2 regions of the Arthrobacter sp. 8AJ genome follow, and region 2 is predicted to be linked to the other one. Evidence: predicted binding sites of a transcription regulator. Region 2 holds the regulator's gene; the other holds the start of a gene.
The links. Region 2 encodes HspR, which represses chaperone genes until heat shock. Its sites were predicted from a motif close to AAGTTGAGTCNNNNNGACTCAACTT; they were not measured.
Positions count from the first base shown of each region.

Region 1 (11,890 bases), 270 kb from region 2:
GACGATGGTGGGCACGGGTCGGGTGAAGCCGTCGGACAGGCCGAGCGCGGTGGCCCAGACCGCCTCCAGGACGGCCGAGGCCAGCAGCACCAACCATGGAAGGCCCCGCTTCACCATTACGCCACCACCTTGAGGCCGACCACGCACGCGGCGATGCCGGACAGCAGCAGCAGGCGCGCCGCCGTCGGACGTTCAACCCTGTTGGCCATCGCGTAGGCGGAGGTGAGGACCACGCCCACACCCACCCACACGGCGTAGGCCGTACCGGTGGGGATGGACTGCATGGCCACGGCAAGCCCGCCGGTGCTGGCGGCCACGGCCACCAGGAACAGGGCAGCGGGGGCAACCCGCCGGCGTCCGGAAGCCTGGGAAGCACGGTGCAGGGCGGCGGCCCAGACGGCCTCCAGCGCCCCGGAAATGATGAGGATTATCCACGACATGACAGTTCCTTTGGCCAGTCTTGTCGCGTGCCGGGTACTGAACCGTCGTCCGGAGGCCCCGGTGCGGAGCCTTGAATTCCAAGGTAGCAAGGCACGACGGCGGGTTCCACCATTGGTGCCCAAGCCCACCACCTGGCGGCGGCAGTCAGCCTGTGGGGCCGTTCGGGTCGATGGACACCACGGCCAGGAAGCCGCGGCCGAGGATTTCCGGGGAATCGCTGCCTGAGCCCACTACTGCGTCGTAACGGCCCAGGTCCAGCGGTTCCCCAGCGCTGTCGCTGACCTTCGCCTGTCCCTGCAACAGCACCCCGAGCTGCCCCTCGAACACGGGGTGGGCGCGCTTTTTGGACAGCTCAATAATGGAGGTAAAGCCCTTGAACGCCCCGGTCCGGGTGATGACGTTGAGGTCGCGGATGTCGCCCGTGGGCAGTTTGGCCCCGGTGGCGGCGCCGCCGTCGAACCGGAACGGACGGTACTTCTCCAGGGGCTGCTCCGCGCCGTCCACGGTGAGGAGCAGCAGCTCGCCCTCGATGACGGTCAGGACGCGCTCCATGCCCGGAAAAGGCGAAAAGTCGCCTGCCTTGGTGACGTCCGCGATGCTCAACCGCCAGTCCCAGCCGCCGTCGGCTGAAGCCTGGCGGGCAATTTCCCTGGTCACCCCGCCGCCGTTGCGCCATGGTTCGGCCTCAAGGTCAGCGAAGCGGATGATCTGCATCAGCCCAGCCTAGTTCCCCGCCATGGCCGCTCGTCGCAGTTGTGTCCGGTCCCTGCTAATCTCCTCCGGGGGGTCAACACGAAAACAGCCTGAAGGAGCCCGGGAATGTTCGTCAAAGTGTGTGGTCTCAGCACGCCCGAATCTGTCCGCGAAGCAGTGGACGCCGGCGCAGACGCCGTGGGATTCGTCCTCACCGCCAGCCCCCGGGTCGTCTCGCCGTCGCAGGTGGCCTCCCTGCTGGCGGGAATTCCGGAGGGCGTCACCCCGATCGGAGTCTTCCGCGACGAGCCCGTCGCCGATGCCATCGCCATTGCCCGGGCCGCGGGCCTTGAGTGGATCCAGTTGCATGGCGACCGGTCACGCGCAGACGTGGCAACAGTGCACGACGCCGGCATGAAGCTGGTCAGGGCCATCACCATGGGTGCCGGCCAGGACGAGTTCGAAGACTGGGGTGAGGACCTGCTCCTGATCGATGCCGCCGTGCCGGGCTCCGGAGAGTCCTGGGATTACTCCTCCGTGGCGGCCCTGCCCGTGCTTCAGGGACGGAACTGGCTGCTCGCCGGCGGCCTTGAAGCGGCGAACGTCGGCCAGGCAGCGGCCGCCGCGCATGCCTGGGGCGTGGATGTTTCCTCCGGCGTTGAAGCGACCTGCGGCGTGAAGGACCTGGCCAAGGTCCGGGCGTTCGTCCAGGCTGCAAAAGCGGCTGCCACAGTTTAGCGGCGGGCGGCTCCGGGGCCCGGGCGGCTGCGGGTCAGGGCAGGATCAGGGATGTCCCCCATCTTTTAGCCGAAAGGCCTTTTTGTCAGGGGGTCGAGGGCACAATGGGTGCATGAAGACACTTCTGAACATCATCTGGCTGGTTTTCGGCGGCTTTTGGCTGGCCCTGGGCTACTTCCTCGCGGGTGTGGTCTGCTGCCTGCTGATCGTCACCATCCCGTGGGGCATTGCCTCATTCCGGATCGCTGCCTACACGCTGTGGCCGTTTGGCCGGATGGTGGTGGACAAGCCCGGCGGCACAGGTGTCTTCCCGCTGCTGGGCAACGTGATCTGGCTGCTGGTGGCCGGGATCTGGATTGCCATTGGACATGTGGTCACAGCGTTCGCCATGGCGGTGACCATCGTGGGCATCCCGCTGGCCATCGCCAACCTCAAGCTCATTCCGGTGTCCCTGATGCCGCTGGGGAAGCAGATCGTGCCCAGCACCACGCCGTTTGCGAGCACCTATCCCGTCAGGACCTACCGCTAGGCAGGACGTACAGCCTGGCAGGACGTACAGCCTGGCAGGACTGCCGTCCCGTCACAGCGGGCGGAACGCCCCGTCCCGCAGGATGGCTGCCGAGTCGCTGTCATCCAATTCAGCGGCGATGTCCACGTCCTCCGCGTAGCCGGCCCCGGACAGTTCCCGGCCGCTGGCGCAGTGCTGGAGCGTTTCGCGCAGGCGCGGCTCGGCCGCTTCGAAGACAGCCATGGCCGCCACGGCCTCCGGAGCATAGCCGTGCCTGCCGTCCCCGGCCTCATAGCCGCCCTTGCCGGCGGCCACCAGTCCTGCGATGAAAGCTCCGGCTCCGATCTGGTCCTCCACGGCAGGGCGGAGGGTGCCGTCCGGCCAGCGTTCGCCCGCGGCGACCACCGCCACTACTACGTCGCCGGGAAGGTTGGCGGCCACCCAGTCTGCGGTGGCCGCGGCGTTCCGGAGGCATACTGCGGCCACCAGGGGCACTTCGGCCGCCAGGGCGTGGCAGAGTTCAGAACCGTTGGGGGAGGGCAGGACCAGCCGTTCCAGCGAGGCTGCCGCGCGGAGGCTGGCGGGGGACAGGCTCAGCCCGCCGCCGTTCCGGGGGCCCGCCAGCTGGGCCTGGTGGTGGGCGGCGAAGTCCTCTGCGGTGGTGTCCCGCCAGCGGTAGGGGAAGACGTCGGCGCCCCGGTCCAGTGCCACGCTGACGCAGGTGCCGAAGGACAGGACGTCCACCACCACGGCGATGTCGGCGCCGGCGGCCACCGTCCTGCCCCCTTCCAGACCCCAGTCCAGCCGCACGGTGAAGGGCAGCTGCCGGTGCGCCGCGTTGGCGGAGTATGTGTGCCGGGGGCTGCTGCCGGGCGCGTTCACTGCAATTCGCCGTTCAGGTTGCGGTGCGCGGCGTCCTGCCACAGTTCTTTGGCCCGCTGGTGATGGAAGAGCGGGTCCAGTTCCAGCAGGTGCCGGACGACGGCGGCCCGGCCGGCTGCGAAGTCGGCGTCGCCGATGTGCGCGTAGTCCTTCCGCACGGCAGCTACGTAGCGGGCGTATTCCTCCGGTTCGCCGCCGAGAATCGAGAGGTCGGCGTCGCAGAGGAGGGCGCCGTCGTTGTCACCCGGTTCCGGCCGGTGGTCCGAGGTCAGCCGGACCAGGCGCGCCACTTCCGCCACCTCTGCCTCCGGAAGGCAGGCGTCGGCAAGCCGTTCCTCCGCCAGCCGTGCCGACTCCTCCTCATCCATGCCGGCTGCGCCGCGGTACACGGCGTCGTGGAACCAGGCAGCCAGCAGTACTGTCCGGGGCGCTTCAGCCGGTTCGGTGAGCAGGTCCAGCGCCTCCAGCACGGACAGCAGGTGGGTGCAGCCGTGGTAGTGCCGGTGCGGTTCGCTCCAGCGGTCCAGCAGGTCCAGGAACAGGGCGTCCTGGCCCGGCATGATGGCTTCCCAGCGGTTCAGGAGAGGGACCTTCAATGACTTATTCCGCCGGCGTGCCGGGATCCGCAGTCCGCTGGCAATGAGCCTGCGGACCAGCACCCGGCCCTCCACCGGAACCGCTCCTGCCGCCACCAGGTCATCAAAGCGGCGTTCCGGCACATCGTAGTGGTCGCCGTCGAACGCCCGCTCGGGGACCCCCGCGGCGGCAGCGAACGCGTGCAGCTCGTCCAGGGACGCGTCCGAGACCAGGTGCGAAAAGTGTGTTCCGTGTGCAGGCCACAGCGGCGGGTCGATGTAGATGGCCATGCAAGGAGTCTAGTGCCGCCCTTCCGTCGAACGCCCTGCAGCCACGCGGCACGTTCATGACCGCTGCTGCGTCTTAAAACGTGCCATCAACCCTCATTTGCGGGCTAGAATCGCCGAATGGCACTTATCCGCGTTTCAGAGGCCGCCCGTTTCCTGGGGGTGAGCGACGATACCGTCCGCCGGTGGACGGAGCAGGGAACCCTCACCGCGCTGCGGGACCCCTCCGGCCGCCTGGCGGTGGACGGGCTGGAACTGGCAACGCACGCGCAGAAGCTCGCCCAGCTTCCCGATGACCCGAAGAGCGGCAGCAGTTCGGCGCGGAACCGGTTCATGGGCCTGGTGACCAACGTCATTACGGACAAGGTCATGGCGCAGGTGGAACTGCAGTGCGGGCCCTTCCGGGTGGTCTCGCTGATGAGCAGCGAGGCGGTGCGTGAGCTGGGGCTGGAACCTGGTGCCGTGGCCACCGCCGTGGTCAAGGCAACGACCGTCATCATCGAGTCGCCGAAGGGCCGGGCCGCCGCATGAGCCGGCAACCCGTCCGGTCCGCGGCTTCCACCCTCCGGGCCGCCGTCCCCGCACTGGCCGTGCTGCTGCTTGCCGTCCTGTCTGGCTGTGCCACGGCGGGCAATCCGGACGCGGGAACAAGTGCCGGCACCGCCACCGGTTCCGGCACCAGACCGGCAGGCGCCATCACCGTTTTCGCGGCCGCCTCACTCAAGCAGACCTTTACCGAACTCGCGAGCACTTTCGAAGCGGAACACCCTGGCGCGACGGTCACCTTGAGCTTCGCCGGGTCCTCGGACCTTGCCAGCCAGATCAACCAGGGCGCGCCCGCTGACGTCTTCGCCTCCGCGGACACGGCCAACATGAAGAAGGTGCAGGACGCCGGCCTCACCGAGGGAACGCCGGAGGACTTCGCCACCAACACCTTGGCCATCGCCGTGCCGCCGGGCAACCCCGCGAAGGTCGCATCCCTCCAGGACCTGGGCCGGCCGGGCATCAAGCTGGTGACCTGCGCCCGGCAGGTCCCCTGCGGGGCTGCCACAGCCAAAGTGGCGGAAGCGGCCGGCGTCGCGCTGAGCCCGGCCAGCGAGGAGAACGCAGTCACTGACGTCCTGGGCAAGGTCACCTCCGGCGAGGCGGATGCGGGGCTGGTCTATGGCACGGACATCAAGGCCGCCGGGACCAAAGTGGCAGGCATTCAGTTCCCGGAATCGGGGAGCGCGGTCAACACCTATCCGATTGCGGCCGTCGTCAACGGCCGGAACAAGGCCACCGCCCAGGCGTTCGTGGACCTGGTCACCGGTCCCGAGGGCCAGAAGGTCCTCGCCGCCGCGGGGTTCGGCCCGGCAGGATTCGGGCCGGACGGTTCCGGGTCAGCCACTTCCGGCCCGGGCAATTCCGGGCCAGCCACTTCCGGGTCAGCCAGCTCCGGCCCGGGCAGCCAGTGATACAGCGGCCAGGGAAACTACCCCAGGCGCGGCCGCGCACCCAGGCCGCCGCCTACTCCGGCATCCCCGCGTGGGTCCGTGCGCTGGCAGTCCTGGCGGCCGTCGTCGTCGTGCTTCCCCTGCTGGCGATGGTGCTGCGCGTTGACTGGACGCAGTTCATCCCGCTGGTGACGTCGGAGCCGTCCCTGACGGCTCTGGGGCTGAGCCTGCGGACCTCGGCGGCAAGCACCCTCCTGTGCATCCTGCTGGGGGTTCCCCTGGCCCTGGTCCTGGCCAGGGACTCCTTCCGGCTGCAGGGGCTGCTGCGCGCGCTGGTGCTCCTGCCCCTGGTGCTTCCCCCGGTGGTGGGCGGCATCGCCCTGCTCTACACGTTCGGCCGCCAAGGGCTGCTGGGGCAGACCCTGGAGGTGCTCGGGCTGCGCATCGCCTTCTCCACGACGGCGGTGGTCCTGGCGCAGACGTTCGTGGCGCTGCCTTTCCTGGTAGTGAGCCTGGAAGGGGCGCTTCGCACCTCCGGCTCCCGCTACGAGGCCGTGGCCGCAACGCTGGGCGCGCGCCCGGGCACCGTCTTTCGGCGCGTCACGCTCCCGCTGGTCCTGCCCGGACTGGCCTCCGGCGCGGTCCTGTCCTTCGCCCGCAGCCTGGGCGAGTTCGGCGCCACGCTGACGTTCGCGGGCAGCCTCCAGGGGGTTACCCGGACGCTGCCGCTGGAGATCTACCTGCAGCGGGAAACGGACCCGGACGCCGCCGTCGCGCTCTCCCTGGTGCTGGTGGCCGTCGCTGTCGCCGTGGTGGCGCTCGCATACCGGCAGCCGGCAGCGGCCCGTGCCGGAGCAGGGCAGCGGACGACGACGGCCGCACCGGCCGGAGGGGACGTCCGGTGACGCTGTCCTTCCAGGCGGCCGTGGCCGGGCGGGGTTTCGACGTGGACCTTGCCGTCCGGCCGGGTGAAACGGTGGCCGTCATGGGACCCAACGGCGCCGGCAAATCGACCCTGCTGGCCAGCATCGCGGGCCTGCTGCGGCCGGACAGCGGCCGCGCCGAACTCAACGGCAGGACGCTCTTTGACCTCGACGGCGGAAAGCCCTCCTGGGTGCCTCCTCATCACCGCGGCACCGCCCTGCTCGCCCAGGAGCCCCTGCTGTTTCCCCACCTGAGCGCGGTGGACAACGTCTCATTCGGGCCGCGCAGCGCCGGCGTCCCCAAGCGGGACGCGAAGGAGCGTGCCCTGCGCTGGCTGGCGGAGGTGGAAGCGGAACACCTCGCCGGGCGCCGTCCCGCCGAACTCTCCGGCGGCCAGGCCCAGCGTGTTGCCGTGGCCCGCGCGCTCGCCGCCGACCCCGCACTTCTGCTGCTGGATGAGCCGCTGACCGCCCTGGATATCCATTCCGCACCGCTGCTGCGCCGCCTCTTCAAACGGGTCCTCGCGGGCCGGCAGGCCATCATCGTCACGCACGATGTCCTGGACGCGCTGGTCCTTGCGGACCGGGTGGTCATCCTGGAAGACGGGAAGGTTGCAGAAGAGGGTCCCACGCGTGCCGTGCTGGAACGCCCGCGCAGCTCCTTTGCTGCCGGGCTTGCCGGACTGAACTTCATTCCCGGCACCCTCGACGGCGCCGGTGTGCGCACCAGCCAGGGCCTGCGGATCGCGGGGCACGACGAAGATCTGGGCGGCTCCGGGGAACCCGGCCGGCTGCCCGGGCCGGGCGGCCCGGGCGTGGCCGTGTTCCCGCCGTCGGCCGTGTCTGTGTTCCTCGACGACGCGCATGGAAGCCCGCGGAACTCGTTTGCCGTCACCATCACCGACCTCGAGCCCCATGGCGACCAGATCCGCGTCCGCGCCGGCAGCCTCGCCGCCGACATCACGCCGGCTGCCTCGGCGGACCTGGGCCTTGCTCCCGGGATGACGGTGCACTTCGTGGTCAAGGCCGCCGCCGTGTCCGTGTACGGCACGTAGCGCCAGGACCCGCCGGTGCGGGCCGGTGGGCGGGAAGGACTTCCGGCTCTGGACAGCTGTTACGCCGTGGGCAAACATGGCAGGGGAACCTCGCCGCGCAAAGTTGAGCGTAGTACACTCAACTTAGTCAACAAGCCCCCGAAAGGAGCTCTCTTTGGACGTCAAATTCACCACCAAGAGCCAGGAGGCTCTTTCCGCGGCGGCAATGAACGCCTCGACGGCCGGCAACCCCCAGGTGGAACCGGCCCACCTTCTCAAAGCGCTGATGGACCAGCGGGAGGGTGTGGCGGTCGCACTCCTCAAGGCCACGGGCACGGACCCGGATGCCGTCAGCGTCCAGGCCAGCAGCGCCATCAAGGCCCTGCCCGCCACTTCCGGCGGCTCCAGCCAGCAGGCGCAGCTGTCCCGCCCCGCCCTGCAGGCCATCCAGCACGCCAAGGAGGAAGCGGACCGGCTGGGCGATTCCTTCGTTTCCACCGAGGTGCTCCTGGTGGGCCTCTCCGCCGGCAATGATGCTGCTGCGCGCCTGCTGCGTGAAGCCGGTGCCTCACGGGAGGCTCTGCTCGCTGCCCTCCCCGGAGTCCGCGGCGACCGAAAGGTGGACAGCCCGGACCCCGAAAACACCTTCCAGGCCCTGGAGAAGTACGGAACGGACCTCACCGCCATGGCCCGCGCCGGCAAACTGGACCCCGTGATCGGGCGCGACTCCGAAATCCGCCGCGTGGTGCAGGTGCTCTCCCGGCGCACCAAGAACAATCCGGTGCTGATCGGCGAGCCCGGCGTGGGCAAGACCGCCGTCGTCGAAGGCCTGGCCCAGCGGATGGTGGCAGGCGACGTCCCGGAAAGCCTGCGCGGCAAGACGCTCATCTCCCTGGACCTTGGGTCCATGGTGGCCGGCGCCAAATACCGCGGCGAGTTCGAGGAACGGCTGAAGGCGGTCCTCGAGGAGATCAAGGGCTCCGAGGGGCAGGTGGTCACGTTCATCGACGAGATCCACACCGTGGTGGGTGCAGGCGCCACCGGTGATTCCTCCATGGACGCCGGCAACATGCTCAAGCCCATGCTGGCCCGCGGCGAACTCCGCCTGATCGGTGCCACCACCCTGGATGAGTACCGCGAAAACATCGAAAAGGACGCGGCCCTGGAACGCCGCTTCCAGCAGGTGTACGTGGGCGAGCCCAGCGTGGAGGACACCATCGGCATCCTCCGCGGCCTCAAGGAGCGCTACGAGGCGCACCACAAGGTTTCCATCGCCGACTCAGCCCTGGTAGCCGCCGCCACGCTGTCCAACCGGTACATCACAGGGCGTCAACTTCCGGACAAGGCCATCGACCTCGTGGACGAGGCAGCGTCCCGCCTCCGCATGGAAATCGACTCCGCTCCGGAGGAGATCGACCAGTTGCGGCGCCAGGTGGACCGCCTCACCATGGAGGAACTGGCACTGTCCGGAGAATCCGATCCCGCATCCGTGGAGCGGCTCGCGGCACTCCGCGCCGACAAGGCGGACAAGGAAGAGGAGCTTTCGGCCCTGAACGCCCGCTGGGAAGCGGAGAAGGCCGGCCTCAACCGGGTGGGTGACCTGAAGGCGAAGCTGGACGAACTGCGCTCCGCCGCTGACAAGGCCCAGCGCGAGGGCGACCTGGAGGCTGCGTCCCGGATCCTCTACGGGGAAATCCCGGCCCTTGAACGCGAGGTGAACGCCGCCGCGGAAGCCGAGGCCGCCGTGACGGACAAGTCCGCGCAGATGGTGGCGGAGGAAGTCACCGCGGAGGACATTGCAGAGGTCATCTCCGCCTGGACCGGTATCCCGGCCGGCCGCATGCTGCAGGGTGAAAGCCAGAAGCTGCTCCACATGGAAGAGGAGCTGGGCCGGCGCCTGATCGGCCAGGCCAAGGCCGTGACCGCAGTGTCCGACGCGGTACGCCGTGCCCGGGCCGGCATCAGCGACCCCAACCGCCCCACCGGCTCCTTCCTGTTCCTGGGCCCCACCGGCGTCGGTAAGACCGAGCTGGCCAAGGCGCTGGCGGACTTCCTGTTCGACGACGAACGCGCCATGGTGCGTATCGACATGTCCGAGTACGGCGAGAAGCACAGCGTCGCCCGCCTGGTGGGGGCCCCTCCGGGATACGTGGGCTACGAGGAAGGCGGCCAGCTGACCGAGGCCGTCCGCCGCCGTCCGTACTCCGTGGTGCTGCTGGATGAGGTGGAGAAGGCGCACCCCGAGGTGTTCGACATCCTCCTGCAGGTGCTCGACGACGGCCGCCTCACCGACGGGCAGGGCCGCACCGTGGACTTCCGCAACGTGATCCTGGTGCTGACCTCCAACCTGGGCAGCCAGTTCCTGGTGGACCAGTCCCTGGACGCCACGGCCAAGCGCAACGCCGTTATGGCCACGGTGAACGCATCCTTCAAGCCGGAGTTCCTCAACCGGCTCGACGAGGTGGTGCTGTTCGACGCCCTCACGGTGGACGAACTGGCCCACATTGTGGAGCTGCACGTGGAAGAGCTGGGGCGGCGGCTGCGCGAACGGCGTCTCACCCTGGAAGTCACCGACGGCGCCAAGGCGTGGCTGGCATTGTCCGGCTACGACCCCGCCTACGGCGCCCGGCCACTGCGGCGCCTGGTGCAGCGTGAGATCGGCGATCGGCTGGCCAAGGCCATCCTTGCCGGTGGGATCAGCGACGGCGACACCGTGGTGGTTGACACCGCCGCTGACCTGGGCGAACTCACCGAGGGCAACGTCGACACGCTGACGGGTGCCCCGAGCTCCGGCCTCTCAGTGCGGCGGAAGGACTAGCCGGCCTGCAGGGCTGGGGAGTGCGGCCCTGGCGGTTTGACCGTCAGGGCAGCACGCTCGCGTTGATCACGTTGCCGCCGTCGGCAGTGACGTAGCAATCCACCCTGCGGTCCCCGGACTCCCAGCTGGTGTTGCTGGGAAAGCTGCGCTGGTAGTTCAGCTGGAACTGCTTGGCCGCCGGGCCGAGCTTCGCTGCCTGGCAGACTTCCAGCGCCTTGGCCTTGAGCGGGTCAGCCCCCGGATACTTGGCGCTGTCCGGGTAGTGGAGCGTGGACACCAACTGCGCCGAATGGCCCGTGTCGCAGGGCACCACCGTGGACGCCAGGGCCTGGGGATCAAAGTCCTTGAAGCAGTCACCTACCGCGTAGGCTGCCGGCGCAACCCCGTCGCGGGGCAGGGGCTGGGGAGTGGCCGGCGGAGTGACGGCGGTCTGCAGCACGCCCGGCGCTGCGCTTTTTGCAGTGTCGGTGCCGGGAGCGGAGTTCAGCCACACGGCGAGCCATGCCAGCGAGCCGGCCACGGCGAGGATGACGACGATGAGGAACGCTTTCCAGAACGCAGGCCTCCTGTTGGCCCGCCTTTCCGGCCCGGGATCCTGGCGCGGCTGGGACCAGGTTACAGACTCCGGAGCGGGCGCCGAACCGGCGTCCCCGCCCTTGACTATTGGCAGGCTTCCGGTCCGCGGTGGCAAGGCTGGTTTCGGCGGGATGTCCTGGTGGTTCACGGGTGCGCATCCTCCTGGGTTTGGTACCGCGGCTCGCCAAAGGCCACACAAAATCGGCAGTTCTTAAGTGACTCTACCGAAGAAAAATCCCGGAATCCCGCGGGCGCAGGTGCGTGATGTTACCCCACGCGGGCGTCCGGGCCATGAGGCGGCAAGCAGGGCCCGCCGAAAGCATGTAATCTAGGTGTACGACAAATTGACCAAACATTCCGGGGCCTCACCGATCGCCAAGGTGACCACCTCCGGTCCAAGTACAAAAGGGGGTCACGCCATGGGGCGCGGCCGTCAAAAGGCAAAAGCTACCAAGCAGGCTCGGGACATTAAGTACTACTCCCCGAACACTGACTATTCGGCACTTCAGCGTGAGCTGACGGGTCCGGGCAGTCGTTCGACGAGCCGTTACTCGAATGAGCCGGTTGAACCGGACTATTCGGCTTATGTGGATAAGTACGCGGATGATTTGGATGACGATGACGACGAGGTAGACAACCGTCGCATCGGCTAGTTGTCGCCGGCAGCGGCTGCCTCTTTAGGCAGTGCACGCCGGTCTCAATAATCTTCGCCTCGCTGCTTCTTCTGCAGCGCTATCGGTGCTGACCGCAGTCAAAAAAGGTCCGTTGGGCCACACCTGTTTCCGGTGTGCCCCAATGGACCTTTTGCCGTTCCCGGCTAATGCGCGCGGCGCCTGACGGGCATGAGCGTCCGGGGAGGACCTTCGGCTGCCAGGAATGGGAGCATAAGGCTGGTGAGCGTGGCAGGCTGCTCGAGCGGCAGGCCATGGGACGCCCCGGAATCACCGCCAGCTGCCCATTGGGCAAAGCCTCATACAG
Region 1 is NZ_LR733289.1:311,818-323,707, forward strand. Features, by position in the region: gene BACI349Y_RS01475 (DMT family transporter) at 1-117, opposite strand, end outside; gene BACI349Y_RS01480 (DMT family transporter) at 117-440, opposite strand; guanidine-III (ykkC-III) riboswitch at 450-515, opposite strand; gene BACI349Y_RS01485 (HutD/Ves family protein) at 586-1,155, opposite strand; gene BACI349Y_RS01490 (phosphoribosylanthranilate isomerase) at 1,261-1,872, shown strand; gene BACI349Y_RS01495 (YccF domain-containing protein) at 1,985-2,401, shown strand; gene BACI349Y_RS01500 (2-phosphosulfolactate phosphatase) at 2,453-3,262, opposite strand; gene BACI349Y_RS01505 (DUF4031 domain-containing protein) at 3,259-4,128, opposite strand; gene BACI349Y_RS01510 (TOBE domain-containing protein) at 4,246-4,656, shown strand; gene modA (molybdate ABC transporter substrate-binding protein) at 4,653-5,582, shown strand; gene BACI349Y_RS01520 (ABC transporter permease) at 5,582-6,466, shown strand; gene BACI349Y_RS01525 (sulfate/molybdate ABC transporter ATP-binding protein) at 6,463-7,539, shown strand; gene clpB (ATP-dependent chaperone ClpB) at 7,694-10,336, shown strand; gene BACI349Y_RS01535 (septum formation family protein) at 10,380-11,060, opposite strand; gene BACI349Y_RS01540 (DUF3073 domain-containing protein) at 11,332-11,565, shown strand.
Region 1: clpB (ATP-dependent chaperone ClpB) is a predicted target of HspR. The motif match lies at 7,640-7,664, and genes of this name have one in related genera.

Region 2 (11,890 bases):
GGACGTGGGCCCTGCGCGAGCCTGCCAGCTATGCGCTCCTGTTCGGCAGTCCGGTTCCCGGCTACAACGCCCCGGCCGAACGCACCACGGGTCCCGGCACGCGCGTCATCGTCAGCCTCATCGGCATCCTGGACGCCGCCGCCCGGGCGGGGCAATTGGCGGTTGTGGGACCATCCCCGCAGCTTCCGCCCACGCTGGCCGCCGACCTGGAGGCCATCCGCCGGGAATTCGGGCTGGCTATCCCGGACGAGCTGGTGGCGCGGGGCGTTTTGGTGTGGAGCTCCCTTTTCGGTGCCGTCAGCTTCGAAGTGTTCAACCAGTACGGGCCGGACACCTTCCGGGCGCCGCATGAACTCTTCGGCCATCACCTCGCCGTCCTGGCGGGGACCGCGGGCCTGCCGGCGCAGCCCTCCTGACGCAGCCCGCGCGGGCCCTGTTGGTGCGCCCGCCCCGTCGATAGACTGCCAGTGCGCCCGGACGGACGCGGAGCCTCAAAGGAGAGATGCACCATGACTGAGAATCCTGAAGTTGCAGCCGAGGAGCCCCGCAAGGGCAGCAGCGCACCCGGCCTGGAGGGGGAAGGCGGCCAGTACGTCGACGGGGATTACGGCGACGCCGGGACCCTCAACGAGCCCGACCGGGACGTTTCGGATGGCGAATACGAGGAAGGCGACTACGGCGACGCCGGCACCACCGGAGGCGCCCGGACGGAGCGTGCCGTCCGCGAGGGCCTTACCGACGGTCAGGTGCAGGCGACCGATGAGGAGCGCGGACCGCTGCATGGGCGCCCCGACTCCGGCCGGTAGGCACCCGCAGGGATCCCCTTACCCGACGGCGTCCGCCGCCACCAGGCTGTCCTCCTTGGCGGGTTGGGCGTCCTTGCTGCGGGCGCGGCTGATGGCTGCCACCGCAGCCAGGACCGTCACCAGGCCGCCATAGGCGTAGGTGGTGACCGGGAGGGACAGGATGGGGGCCAGCAGGCCTGCCAGCACCGCCGGAACGCCGAAGGCCGTGTAGGCCACGACGAAGAGCGAGGCAAAAGTCCCGGCGCGTTCATGATCCTCCACCAGGGGGCTGATGGACCGGATGACGCCCATGAAGGCAGTGCCGAAACCGGCGCCTGCCACCACCACAGCGGCCAGGAACAGGCCAAACGAATCCAGGCCGAGGGCCAGCAGCGACAGTGCGGTCCCCACGGCCAGCGCCGTGGTGCCGAAAATGGTGATGGTGCGGGCTCCAAAGCGGTGCAGGAAGGCCGCCGACGCGGCTCCTGTCCCCGCCAGGATGGTGATTACCATGCCCTGCCACAGATGCTCCCGGATGCCGAAGGTGGTGTGCACGATCGCGGCGCCAAGGGAGAGGTACAGCCCGCCCGTGGCCCAGCCGGCAAAAACGGCCGGGGCGCCGGTGAGGAATGCGCGGCGTGCGGCCGGCGGCAGGGTCAGGTGCGGCTTGAGTGAAGCCGCCGCCCCGGACGTGCGGGGTGAGGTTTCCGGGCAGGCCCACACCAGTGCGGCGAACACCACGTACAGGACCGAGAGCGAGACGAACACCAGCACGCGGGGCTCCGCGAGGAGGTCCAGCAGCAGGCCCGATGCCAGCGCGCCCAGGGCCAGGCCGCCCAGGGGTGCCACCGTGTTCCAGGCGGCGCTGGAGCCCGGGTCATCCTCCGGTTCCAGATCGGCGATGGCCGCGGAGAGCGTGGTGAGGAGGATGCCGCTGGCCACCCCCTGGAGGACGCGGGCCGCCAGCAGCATCGCCAGCGAATCGGCTGCCAGGAAGGTCACGACGCTGCCGGCCAGCAGGAGGAATGCCGCGCTGATGACCGGGCGGCGGCCGAGGTGGTCGGAGATGGAACCGAAGACCAGCAGGGCCGCCAGGAGGGCCACGGCGTAGACGGCGAAGATCCCGGTGGTGGCCACCGGCAGCAGGTGCAGCTGCTCCTGCAGGGTGGGGTAGAACGGGGACGGCGCGCTGGCTCCGGCCATCATGGCTGCCGTGGCGGCAGCAATGAGGACGAAACCCAGCCGCCGGTGCGACTCTCTGGGCCGGACTGCGGGTGGGTGCGTCACAACATGCCGCCTTCTGCATTGGGGGTGTGGTTGGTTCGAAAATAATCGAAACCTCAGACTACTGGCATGTCCACGATGGTTCAACTAAAGTCGAACCGTGGCTACACCGGCGAACCTCACCCATCCCGAACGCGCGGACCTCCACTTGCCCAGTGTGCTCTTCGCCCTGAGCGATCCCGACCGGCTGGAAATCGCGCGCCAGCTCCGTGCCGGCCCCCTCGATATGGCCGAATGCACCCTCGGCAATCCGGAGATGCCCAAGTCCACCAAGTCCCACCTGATGAAGGTGCTCCGCGAGGCAGGCATCATCCGGAACGAGGCCAACGGGCGCGGCCGCAGGCTGACCCTGCGCGCCGAGGACCTTGATGCCCGGTTCCCCGGATTGCTCGCCGCAGTCCTGGATGCGCCCGGCGCGGACTGACGCCTCCGCCCCGCCGGCGCGTGCCGCCGTCGTGCGCTGTTGTACGCCCTGAGCAAAGTTGAGCCTAGTTCACTCAACTTGTGTTGACATCCTTTGGCGGCTGAGTAGAGTTGAGTGCAGAACGCTCAATGCTTAGGGCGCCAACCAGTTTCCAAGGAAAGAAGGAAGCAACACATGTCACGTGCAGTAGGTATCGACCTCGGAACCACCAACTCCGTCGTCTCCGTTCTCGAAGGTGGCGAGCCCACCGTTATTGCCAACGCCGAGGGTGGCCGCACCACGCCGTCGGTCGTTGCATTCTCCAAGTCCGGCGAGGTCCTGGTTGGCGAGATCGCCAAGCGCCAGGCCGTCAACAACATCGAGCGCACCATCGCTTCGGTCAAGCGCCACATGGGCACCGACTGGAAGGTGGACATCGACGGCAAGAAGTACACCCCGCAGGAAATCTCCGCCCGTATCCTCATGAAGCTGAAGAACGACGCCGAGTCCTACCTGGGTGAAAAGGTCACCGACGCCGTCATCACCGTCCCGGCCTACTTCAACGACGCCGAGCGCCAGGCCACCAAGGAAGCCGGCGAGATCGCAGGCCTGAACGTCCTGCGCATCGTCAACGAGCCCACCGCCGCAGCACTGGCCTACGGCCTGGACAAGGGCAAGGAAGACGAACTCATCCTGGTGTTCGACCTCGGTGGCGGTACCTTCGACGTCTCCCTGCTGGAAGTCGGCAAGGACGAAGACAACTTCTCCACCATCCAGGTCCGCGCCACCGCCGGTGACAACCGCCTGGGCGGCGACGACTGGGACCAGCGCGTCGTTGACTACCTGCTGAACCAGCTCAAGGTCAAGGGTATCGACCTGTCCAAGGACAAGATCGCCCTGCAGCGCCTCCGTGAAGCAGCCGAGCAGGCCAAGAAGGAACTCTCCTCCTCGTCCAGCACCAACGTCTCCCTCCAGTACCTGTCCGTCACCCCCGACGGCCCGGTCCACCTGGACGAGCAGCTGACCCGCGCCAAGTTCCAGGACCTCACCAAGGACCTGCTGGAGCGCACCAAGAAGCCGTTCCACGACGTCATCAAGGAAGCCGGCATCAAGCTTTCCGACATCAACCACATCGTGCTGGTGGGTGGTTCAACCCGTATGCCCGCCGTGTCCGAGCTGGTGAAGGAATTGGCCGGCGGCAAGGAGCCCAACAAGGGCGTCAACCCGGACGAGGTCGTGGCAGTCGGCGCAGCCCTGCAGGCCGGTGTGCTGAAGGGTGAGCGCAAGGACGTCCTCCTGATCGACGTCACCCCGCTGTCCCTCGGCATCGAGACCAAGGGTGGCGTGATGACGCACCTGATCGAGCGCAACACCGCCATCCCCACCAAGCGGTCCGAGACCTTCACCACGGCCGACGACAACCAGCCGTCCGTGGCCATCCAGGTCTTCCAGGGCGAGCGCGAGTTCACCCGGGACAACAAGCCGCTGGGCACGTTCGAGCTGACCGGCATCGCGCCGGCGCCGCGCGGCGTTCCCCAGGTTGAGGTCACGTTCGACATCGACGCCAACGGCATCGTCCACGTCTCCGCGAAGGACAAGGGCACCGGCAAGGAACAGTCCATGACCATCACCGGCGGCTCCAGCCTCTCCAAGGAAGACATCGACCGCATGGTCCGTGACGCCGAGGAGCACGCAGCCGAGGACAAGGCCCGCCGCGAGGCGACCGACACCCGCAACACCGCCGAGCAGCTGGCCTACTCCGTGGACAAGCTGATCGCCGACAACGCGGACAAGCTGCCCGAAGAGGTCAAGACCGAGGTCCAGGCCGACGTCGACAGCCTCAAGAAGGCCCTCGAAGGCACCGACGATGCCGCCGTGAAGACCGCGTTCGAGAAGCTGCAGGCTTCCCAGACCAAGCTCGGCGAGGCCATCTACGCCCAGGCAGGTTCCCCGGACGGCGCAGGCGCTCCCGGCGCTGAGGGTGCCGCCGGAGCTTCGGCAGGTTCCTCGGACGAGGACATCGTCGACGCCGAGATCATCGACGAAGACGAAGCGAAGAAGTAACCCATGCCGCACCACGGTAACGAGGAAGAGCACAACGCATCCGCCGGCCAGCACAACGCGCACGGCAACGGCCAGGAGCCGGTCATCCGGGACCACCGCAAGGTTGACCCGGTGACCGGGCAGGCCCGGCACCCCGAGGGCGGCCAGTCCGACCCCGGGGCCGGGGCCCAGCCCGGAGCAGCGGATTCCGACGGCGACGCGCTGGCCCAGGCCGAGGAGATTCTCAACGGCGTGGACGTGCCGGCCGAGGAATCCGTGGCCCAGGGGGCTCCGGCAGGGTCCACCGGCAACGCCGAGGCAGCCGAACTGCGCAACGACCTGCTCCGCCTCCAGGCTGAGTACGTCAACTACCGCAAGCGGGTTGAACGCGACCGCGCCGTGGCAGGGGAAATGGCCGTCATCGGCGTCCTGAACTCCCTGCTTCCGGTCCTGGACGACGTCGACGCCGCCCGGCAGCACGGTGACCTCACCGATGGTCCCTTCGCCGCGATCGCCAACAAACTGGAGAACGCGCTGAAGACCTACGGCCTGGTCCGCATCAACGAGACCGGCGTGGAGTTCGATCCCACGATCCACGAGGCCCTGATCCAGCAGCCCGGCGAGGACATCGAGGTTGACACCGTCAGCCAGGTCCTCCGCTCAGGCTACAAATCAGGAGAACGCGTCCTCCGCGCAGCCCAGGTCATCGTCGCTGTCCCTGCGTAGCATTACCCCGGTGGTTGAGCTTGTTGGAACCCAGGTTTCGACAAGCTCAACCACCGCCCCTAACTTTTGAAAGGAAACGCCATTGGCTAGCCAGGATTGGGTGGACAAGGACTTTTACAAGATCCTTGGTGTTGCCAAGGACGCTTCCGAAGCCGATATCAAGAAGGCCTACCGGAAGCTTGCGCGGCAGCACCACCCTGATACGAATGCGGGGAACGCTGCTTCCGAGAAGAAGTTCAAGGACATCTCCGAGGCTTATTCGGTGCTCTCGGATCCCGACGAACGCCAGCAGTACGACGCCATCCGGGCCATGGGCAGCGGTGCCCGCTTTGCTCCGGGCGGTGCCGCGGGCGGCAACGGCGGGTTCGAGGACATGTTCGGCGGCCTGTTCACCGGCAACACCGGACGCCATGCGGGCGGATTCAACCCCGCAGGCGGCGGGATCCCGCCCGAGTTCGCTGACCTCTTCGGCGGCTTCGGCGGCGCACCCGGCTTCCAGCGCACCCCGCAAAAGGGTGCCGACCGTACGGCCTCCACCAGCATTTCCTTCGCCGGGTCCATCCGCGGCACCACCATTGGCCTGCGCGAGCCCAGCGGGGAGGTCATCGACGTCCGTGTCCCGGCAGGCATCAAGGACGGGCAGAAGGTCCGTGTCCGCGGCAAGGGCCAGCCCGGTGCGGCCGGCAACGGCGATCTGGTGGTGTCCGTTTCCGTCCAGCCCCACGCCTTTTACACGCGCGACGGCGACAACCTCCGCATCCACGTACCCGTCACCTTCCCGGAGGCTGCGTTGGGAGCGGACATCGAGGTTCCCACCATCGACGGCGAGAAGGTCAAGGTGCGCGTTCCGGCGGGCACGCCGTCGGGCCGTACCCTGCGGGTCAAGGGCAAAGGCGTGAAGACGTCCAAGGCCACGGGCGACCTCCTGGTGACCATCGACGTCGCGGTTCCCAAGAATCTCAACAAGGATGCCGAAGCTGCGGTCAAGGCGTTCGCCGAGGCCACGTCGTCGGCGGATGTCCGTGAGGGCCTGGCAGCCAAGGCCCGGCTCTAGGAGCGGAGGTGAGCCGTGGACATCAGTGCTGACCAGCCGATCTTCGTGATCTCCGTGGCTGCCGAGCTGGCGGACATGCACCCGCAGACCCTGCGGCAGTACGACAGGCTCGGGATCGTCAAGCCCAGCCGTGCCCCGGGCAAGTCCCGACGCTACTCGCAGCGGGACGTGAACATGCTGCGCGAAGTGCAGCGGCTGTCCCACGAGGGTGTGTCGCTGGAGGGGATCAAGCGCATCCTGGAACTCGAAAACCAGGTGGCCGCGCTGCAAAGCCGGATCTCGGAACTCACCGAGGAACTGGGCCGCCGTCCGCGGGCGGTGGATTCACGGATCTTCGCCGCCGGCGCCGCCGGTGACGTGGTGAGCCTGGCGCGGGGGCAGCGGCCCCGGCCGAGGTCCCAGGCCATGGTGGTCTGGCGGCCGCGGGCCATCGGGCAGTAGAAGCCGGCCAGCAGGGCCCGGCAGGTACCGCCTTCCGGCGTTCCGCGAAATTAGAGTACCCACTACTCGTGACGGAAAAGCCCCCTGAAACTTGAATGGAACCATCGCCGGATCAGCGGCGATGGTTCCGCAAGTTCTGGGGGTTTTCCGTGTTTGAAGTTCTCAGCAAAGCTCTTAACAGCAAGGCCCGGCCGTGAGCCCGGGAATGGAAGCCGTGGCTGCCTTCAGCGGCTCCATGCCGGGCCAGGTCCTGCTGGCCATCGGCCAAACCATCGTGGTGGTCTGCGTCTGCTTCGACATGGTCCGCGAGTTGTCCGTCCCGAGGTCGCACCGGCGCTTCGTGGCCAGCACCGTCTTCCGGACCTTGGCCATTCCCTCGGTCATGGCCAACGCCCTGACCGTCTTCATGGCCCTGGTGAGGTCGTCCTGGATCGATGTGGTGATGGGCATGTTCGTGCTGGTGGCCATCGTCTTCCGCTTCCACCACAACAAGGACGAGGACAACTGGTGGAAGGGCAAGGGCAAGAAGCTCGCCCGCTGGGCCCGCCGGCAGTTCGCCGGCCGGACGTCCACCGCACCGGCCATGGGCTAGCAACACCGGCAAACAGTACAGCGGGGTCCTGCATGCGGGTTGCATGCGGGACCCCCGCCGTTGAAGTCCCGATCAGCCGTTGATGACCTGGGGGACGCCGAGCGCTTTGAGGCCTTCGACGCCGAACTCCACGCCGTAACCGGACTGCTTGGCTCCGCCGAACGGGATGCGGGGGTCAACGGCGCCGTGCCGGTTGATCCACACCGTGCCGGCCTGGATCCGGGCTGCGACCTCGCGGGCGGTCTTCAGGTCCGGGGACCAGACGGAGGCGCCGAGTCCGACGTCGAGTCCGTTTGCCTTTTCCACTGCTTCGTCGATGGTGCTGTAGCGGATGATCGGCAGGGCCGGGCCAAACTGTTCCTCAGCCACCAGCGGGTTGTCGTTGTCGATGTCCGCTACCAGGGTGGTGGGGTAGAAGTAGCCGGGCTGGCTGGTGTCCGGGTCACCGCCGAGTAGGACGCGTGCTCCGGAAGCCTTCGCTGCCTCCACGAGGTTCGCGACGACGTCGTATTGGGCTTTGTTCTGCAGCGGGCCCAGCACGTTGTTCTCGTCCAGGCCGTTGCCCATTGGCATCGCCTTCGCAACCGCTACAAGTTCTTCGCACATGGCGTTGTAGATGCTGTCGTGGACGTAGAGGCGCTTGAGCGCGGCGCAGGTCTGGCCAGTGTTGAGGAACGCGCCCCAGAAGACGTCCTGGGCGATGGCCTTGGGGTCGGCGTCGGGCAGGACGATGCCGGCGTCGTTGCCGCCCAGTTCCAGGGTGAGACGTTTGACGGTGTCAGCGGAGGACTTGATGATGGCGCGGCCGCCGGCGGTGGAACCGGTGAACATGATCTTGCCGATGGCGGGGTGGTCGGTGAGCCGGGCGCCCACTTCGCGGCCGCAGGAAACCACCGAGAGGATGCCGTCAGGGAGTTCCTCGTTGAGGACCTTGACCAGGGCCAGGACGGACAGCGGCGTGTTGCCCGAGGGCTTGACCACCACGGCGTTGCCCATCCGCAGGGCGGGGGCGAGCTGCCAGACGGCGATCATCATGGGCCAGTTCCAGGGGCCGATCGCGCCGACGACGCCGATGGGCCGGTAGTGCAGCTCGGCGCGGGTTTCGCCGTCGTCCACGATGGTTTCCGGCTCCAGCGGCAGGCTGGCGGTGGCGTGGAGCCACGCGACGCAGGCGCCGACTTCGAAGCGGGCGTTGGGGCCGTTCAGCGGTTTGCCCTGCTCGCGGGAGAGCAGTTGGGCGAGTTCCTCGGCGGAGCGTTCGACGGCGTCGGCTGCCTTCAGGAGCGCGGCGGACCTTGCGTCGTGGCCCAGGGCAGCCCAGGCGGGCTGGGCGGCGACGGCGGCGGACACGGCGCCTTCCAGGTAGTCGAGATCGTGGATGGGGGCTTCGCCCACGGCTTCACCGGTGGCAGGGTCAAAGATGGTCCGGCCGGTGCCGGCGGCGGGGGCAATGGACGCGAGAAGCGCATCATAGGTTTCCAAGGGATACTCCACTTCGAGTAGGCAAGGACGCCAGCCGGTCGGCGTAGCGGGTTACTCCCAGTGTGGGCTGGACCGTGCTCCAGGCTCTTGTCTTTGTGCGCAGGACTGTTGTGCTGGAGCGAACGCCGGGGGGTGTGTGTCACGCTGGCCCACTTTTGAACGGTTAACGACTGCGGGACCCCGGGTTTCCGGGGTCCCGCAGTGATAACTGGGCCAGTTTGGGCGGTCTTATTGGCCCGCGTGGGGGTCGGCGATGCCGATGTATTGGGTGGTGGTGTATTCGGCGATGCCTTCGGAGCCGCCTTCGCGGCCGAGGCCTGATTGTTTGACGCCGCCGAAGGGTGCTGCGGCGTTGGAGATGACGCCGGCGTTGAACCCGACCATGCCGAACTCGATCTGTTCGGCGACGTGGAGGAGCCGGTTGAAGTCCTTGCTGTAGAGGTAGGAAGCCAGGCCGTACTCGGTGTTATTGGCGAGTTCGATGGCTTCTTGCTCGGTTTTAAAGGTGGTGATGGGGGCGACGGGGCCGAAGATTTCCTGGCCCAGGATCGCGGCGTCGTTGGGGACGTTGGCCAGGACGGTGGGCTGGTAGAAGTAGCCGGGCCCGTCCACGGGCGCGCCGCCGGTGACGGCCACCGCCCCGGCCTCCACGGCCGCTGATACCAGGGTGTGGACGTCGTCGCGGGCACCGGCGTCGATCAGCGGCCCGACTTTACTGTCCGGGTCGGTGCCGCGGCCGGTGGTCAGGGCGCCCATGGCTGCGGCGAACTTGCGGGTGAATTCCTGCGCGACGGTTTCGTGGACCAGGAAGCGGTTGGCGGCGGTGCAGGCCTCGCCCATGTTCCGCATCTTCGCCGCCATCGCCCCGTCGACCGCGGCGTCGAGGTCGGCGTCCTCGAAGACGATGAAGGGGGCGTTCCCGCCGAGTTCCATGGAGGTGCGGAGGACGTTCTGGGCGGCGTCGGCCATGAGGCGTTTGCCGACCGGGGTGGAGCCGGTGAAGGAGACCTTCCGCAGCCGCGGGTCGGCCAACAGCGGCCCGGAGATCCCGGACGCAGAGGAGGACGAAACCACATTTAGCACTCCGGCGGGGAGGCTGGCGTCGAGCATGGTCTGCGCGAAGTACTGCGCCGTGAGCGGGGTGAGTTTGGCGGGTTTGAGGACCATGGTGCAGCCGGCGGCGACGGCCGGGGCGACCTTGCGGGTGGCCATCGCGAGCGGGAAGTTCCAGGGGGTGATGAGCAGGCAGGGTCCGACGGGCTTGTGCTGGACCAGGATCTTGTTCTTGCCCTCGGGCGTGGTGAGGTAGCGGCCGTAGTCGCGGACGGTTTCCTCGGCGAACCAGCGCAGGAACTCCGCCCCGTAGGTCACTTCCCCGCGGGCCTCGGCCAGGGGTTTACCCATCTCCAGGGTCATCAGCAGGGCGAAGTCCTCCGACCGTTCGGTGACCAGGTCGAAGGCGCGGCGCAGGATCTCCGACCGCACCCGCGGCGCAGTCCGTGCCCACGACGCCTGGGCCGCGTCGGCCGCGTCCAAAGCCGCGACTGCATCGGCGCTGGTGGCGGAGGCGAGGGTGGCGAGCACCTCCCCGGTGGCCGGATCGTGCACGTCGAACGTGCCGCCGTCGGACGCGTCCACCCACTCACCATCGATCAAAAGACCAGTGGGCACGGAGGCAAGGAGCGTGGCTTCGCGCTCCGGTGTGAGGGCAGGGGGCAGCTCGGAAGTAACTGTCATGGGAAGTCCTTAGGAAGGGAAGGTCAGTAGCTGGCGGGGGTGCCGCCGCCAGCGGGTTTGATGTACTTTGCGGCGAGGGCTTCGGAGCCGCGGGCCAGGATGGCGACGTCGGCGCCCACCAGGATGAAGCCGGCGCCGTTCGCGAGGTAGTGCTTGGCGGTGTCCGGGTGGAAGGCGTTCACCCCGGCGGGCTTCCCGGCCGCTGCGGCAGCTGACAGGCAATGGTCGACGGCGGCGCGCACCTCGGGGTGTTCCTGCTGTCCCAGCAGGCCCATGGAGGCGGCGAGGTCTGACGGGCCGATGAAGACAGCATCCACGCCGTCCACCTTGAGGATGTCCTTCACCGCCGCCACGGCGGCGGTGGATTCGATCTGGACGGTGACGCTGATGGTCTCGTTGGCGCGGGCGAGGTAGTCGGGGACCCGGTTCCAGCGGGCGGCACGGGCCAGGGCCGAACCCACGCCGCGGACGCCCTGGGGCGGGTAGCGGGTGGCGGCCACCGCGGCCGCGGCTTCAGCCACGGAGTTGACCATGGGGATCAGCAGGTTCTGCACGCCGAGGTCCAGGTACTGCTTGATCACCACGGTGTCATTGACCGGCGGCCGGACCATGGTGTGGACCGGGTAGCCGTGGATTGCCTGGAGCTGGGCGAGGATGGACTCGAGCCCGTTGGGGCTGTGTTCGGCGTCCACCAGCAGCCAGTCCAGGCCGGCCCCGGCGCACAGCTCTGCGATCAGCGGGCTGCCGGAGCAGACCCACATCCCGGCCAGCGGCCGGCCTGCTGCACCCTTTTGCGCAGCCAGGGCGTCCCGGAAAGTGTCCTCTACTCGAATCGGCATGTCACGCTCCCCAGGGGGCCGTAGTCGGCGTGGACGGTGTCGCCCTTGTACACCCACAGGGGACGGGTGAAGGACCCGGCCAGGATGATATCCCCGGCCTTCAGCGCGTCGCCATGGGCGGCGATCTTGTTGGCCAGCCAGTGGACTCCGTTGGCAGGGTGGTCCAGGACGCCGGCGGCCACGCCGGTCTCCTCCACCGTCTGGTTCTTGTACAGGATGGCGGAGACCCAGCGGAGGTCCACCGCGTCGGGCTTGACCGGGTTGCCGCCGATCACCATGGCGCCCATCGCGGCGTTGTCCGAGATGGTGTCCACGATGGTCCGGCCCTCCATCTCGATCCTGGAGTCCAGGATCTCGAGGGCCGGAACCACGTAGTCGGTGGCCTTCAGGACATCAAAGATGGTCACTCCCGGGCCCTTCAGCCCGTCCTTCAGGACGAACGCCAGCTCCACCTCCACCCGCGGATGTGTGTACCGGTCCCACTCCACGGAGCAGCCGGTCTCC
Region 2 is NZ_LR733289.1:581,574-593,463, forward strand. Features, by position in the region: gene BACI349Y_RS02635 (TetR/AcrR family transcriptional regulator) at 1-416, shown strand, start outside; gene BACI349Y_RS02640 (hypothetical protein) at 510-806, shown strand; gene BACI349Y_RS02645 (MFS transporter) at 825-2,072, opposite strand; gene BACI349Y_RS02650 (ArsR/SmtB family transcription factor) at 2,170-2,493, shown strand; gene dnaK (molecular chaperone DnaK) at 2,668-4,536, shown strand; gene BACI349Y_RS02660 (nucleotide exchange factor GrpE) at 4,540-5,241, shown strand; gene BACI349Y_RS02665 (DnaJ C-terminal domain-containing protein) at 5,324-6,295, shown strand; gene BACI349Y_RS02670 (heat shock protein transcriptional repressor HspR) at 6,311-6,736, shown strand; gene BACI349Y_RS02675 (hypothetical protein) at 6,942-7,328, shown strand; gene BACI349Y_RS02680 (aldehyde dehydrogenase family protein) at 7,401-8,810, opposite strand; gene BACI349Y_RS02685 (NAD-dependent succinate-semialdehyde dehydrogenase) at 9,039-10,547, opposite strand; gene BACI349Y_RS02690 (HpcH/HpaI aldolase family protein) at 10,571-11,386, opposite strand; gene hpaH (2-oxo-hept-4-ene-1,7-dioate hydratase) at 11,371-11,890, opposite strand, start outside.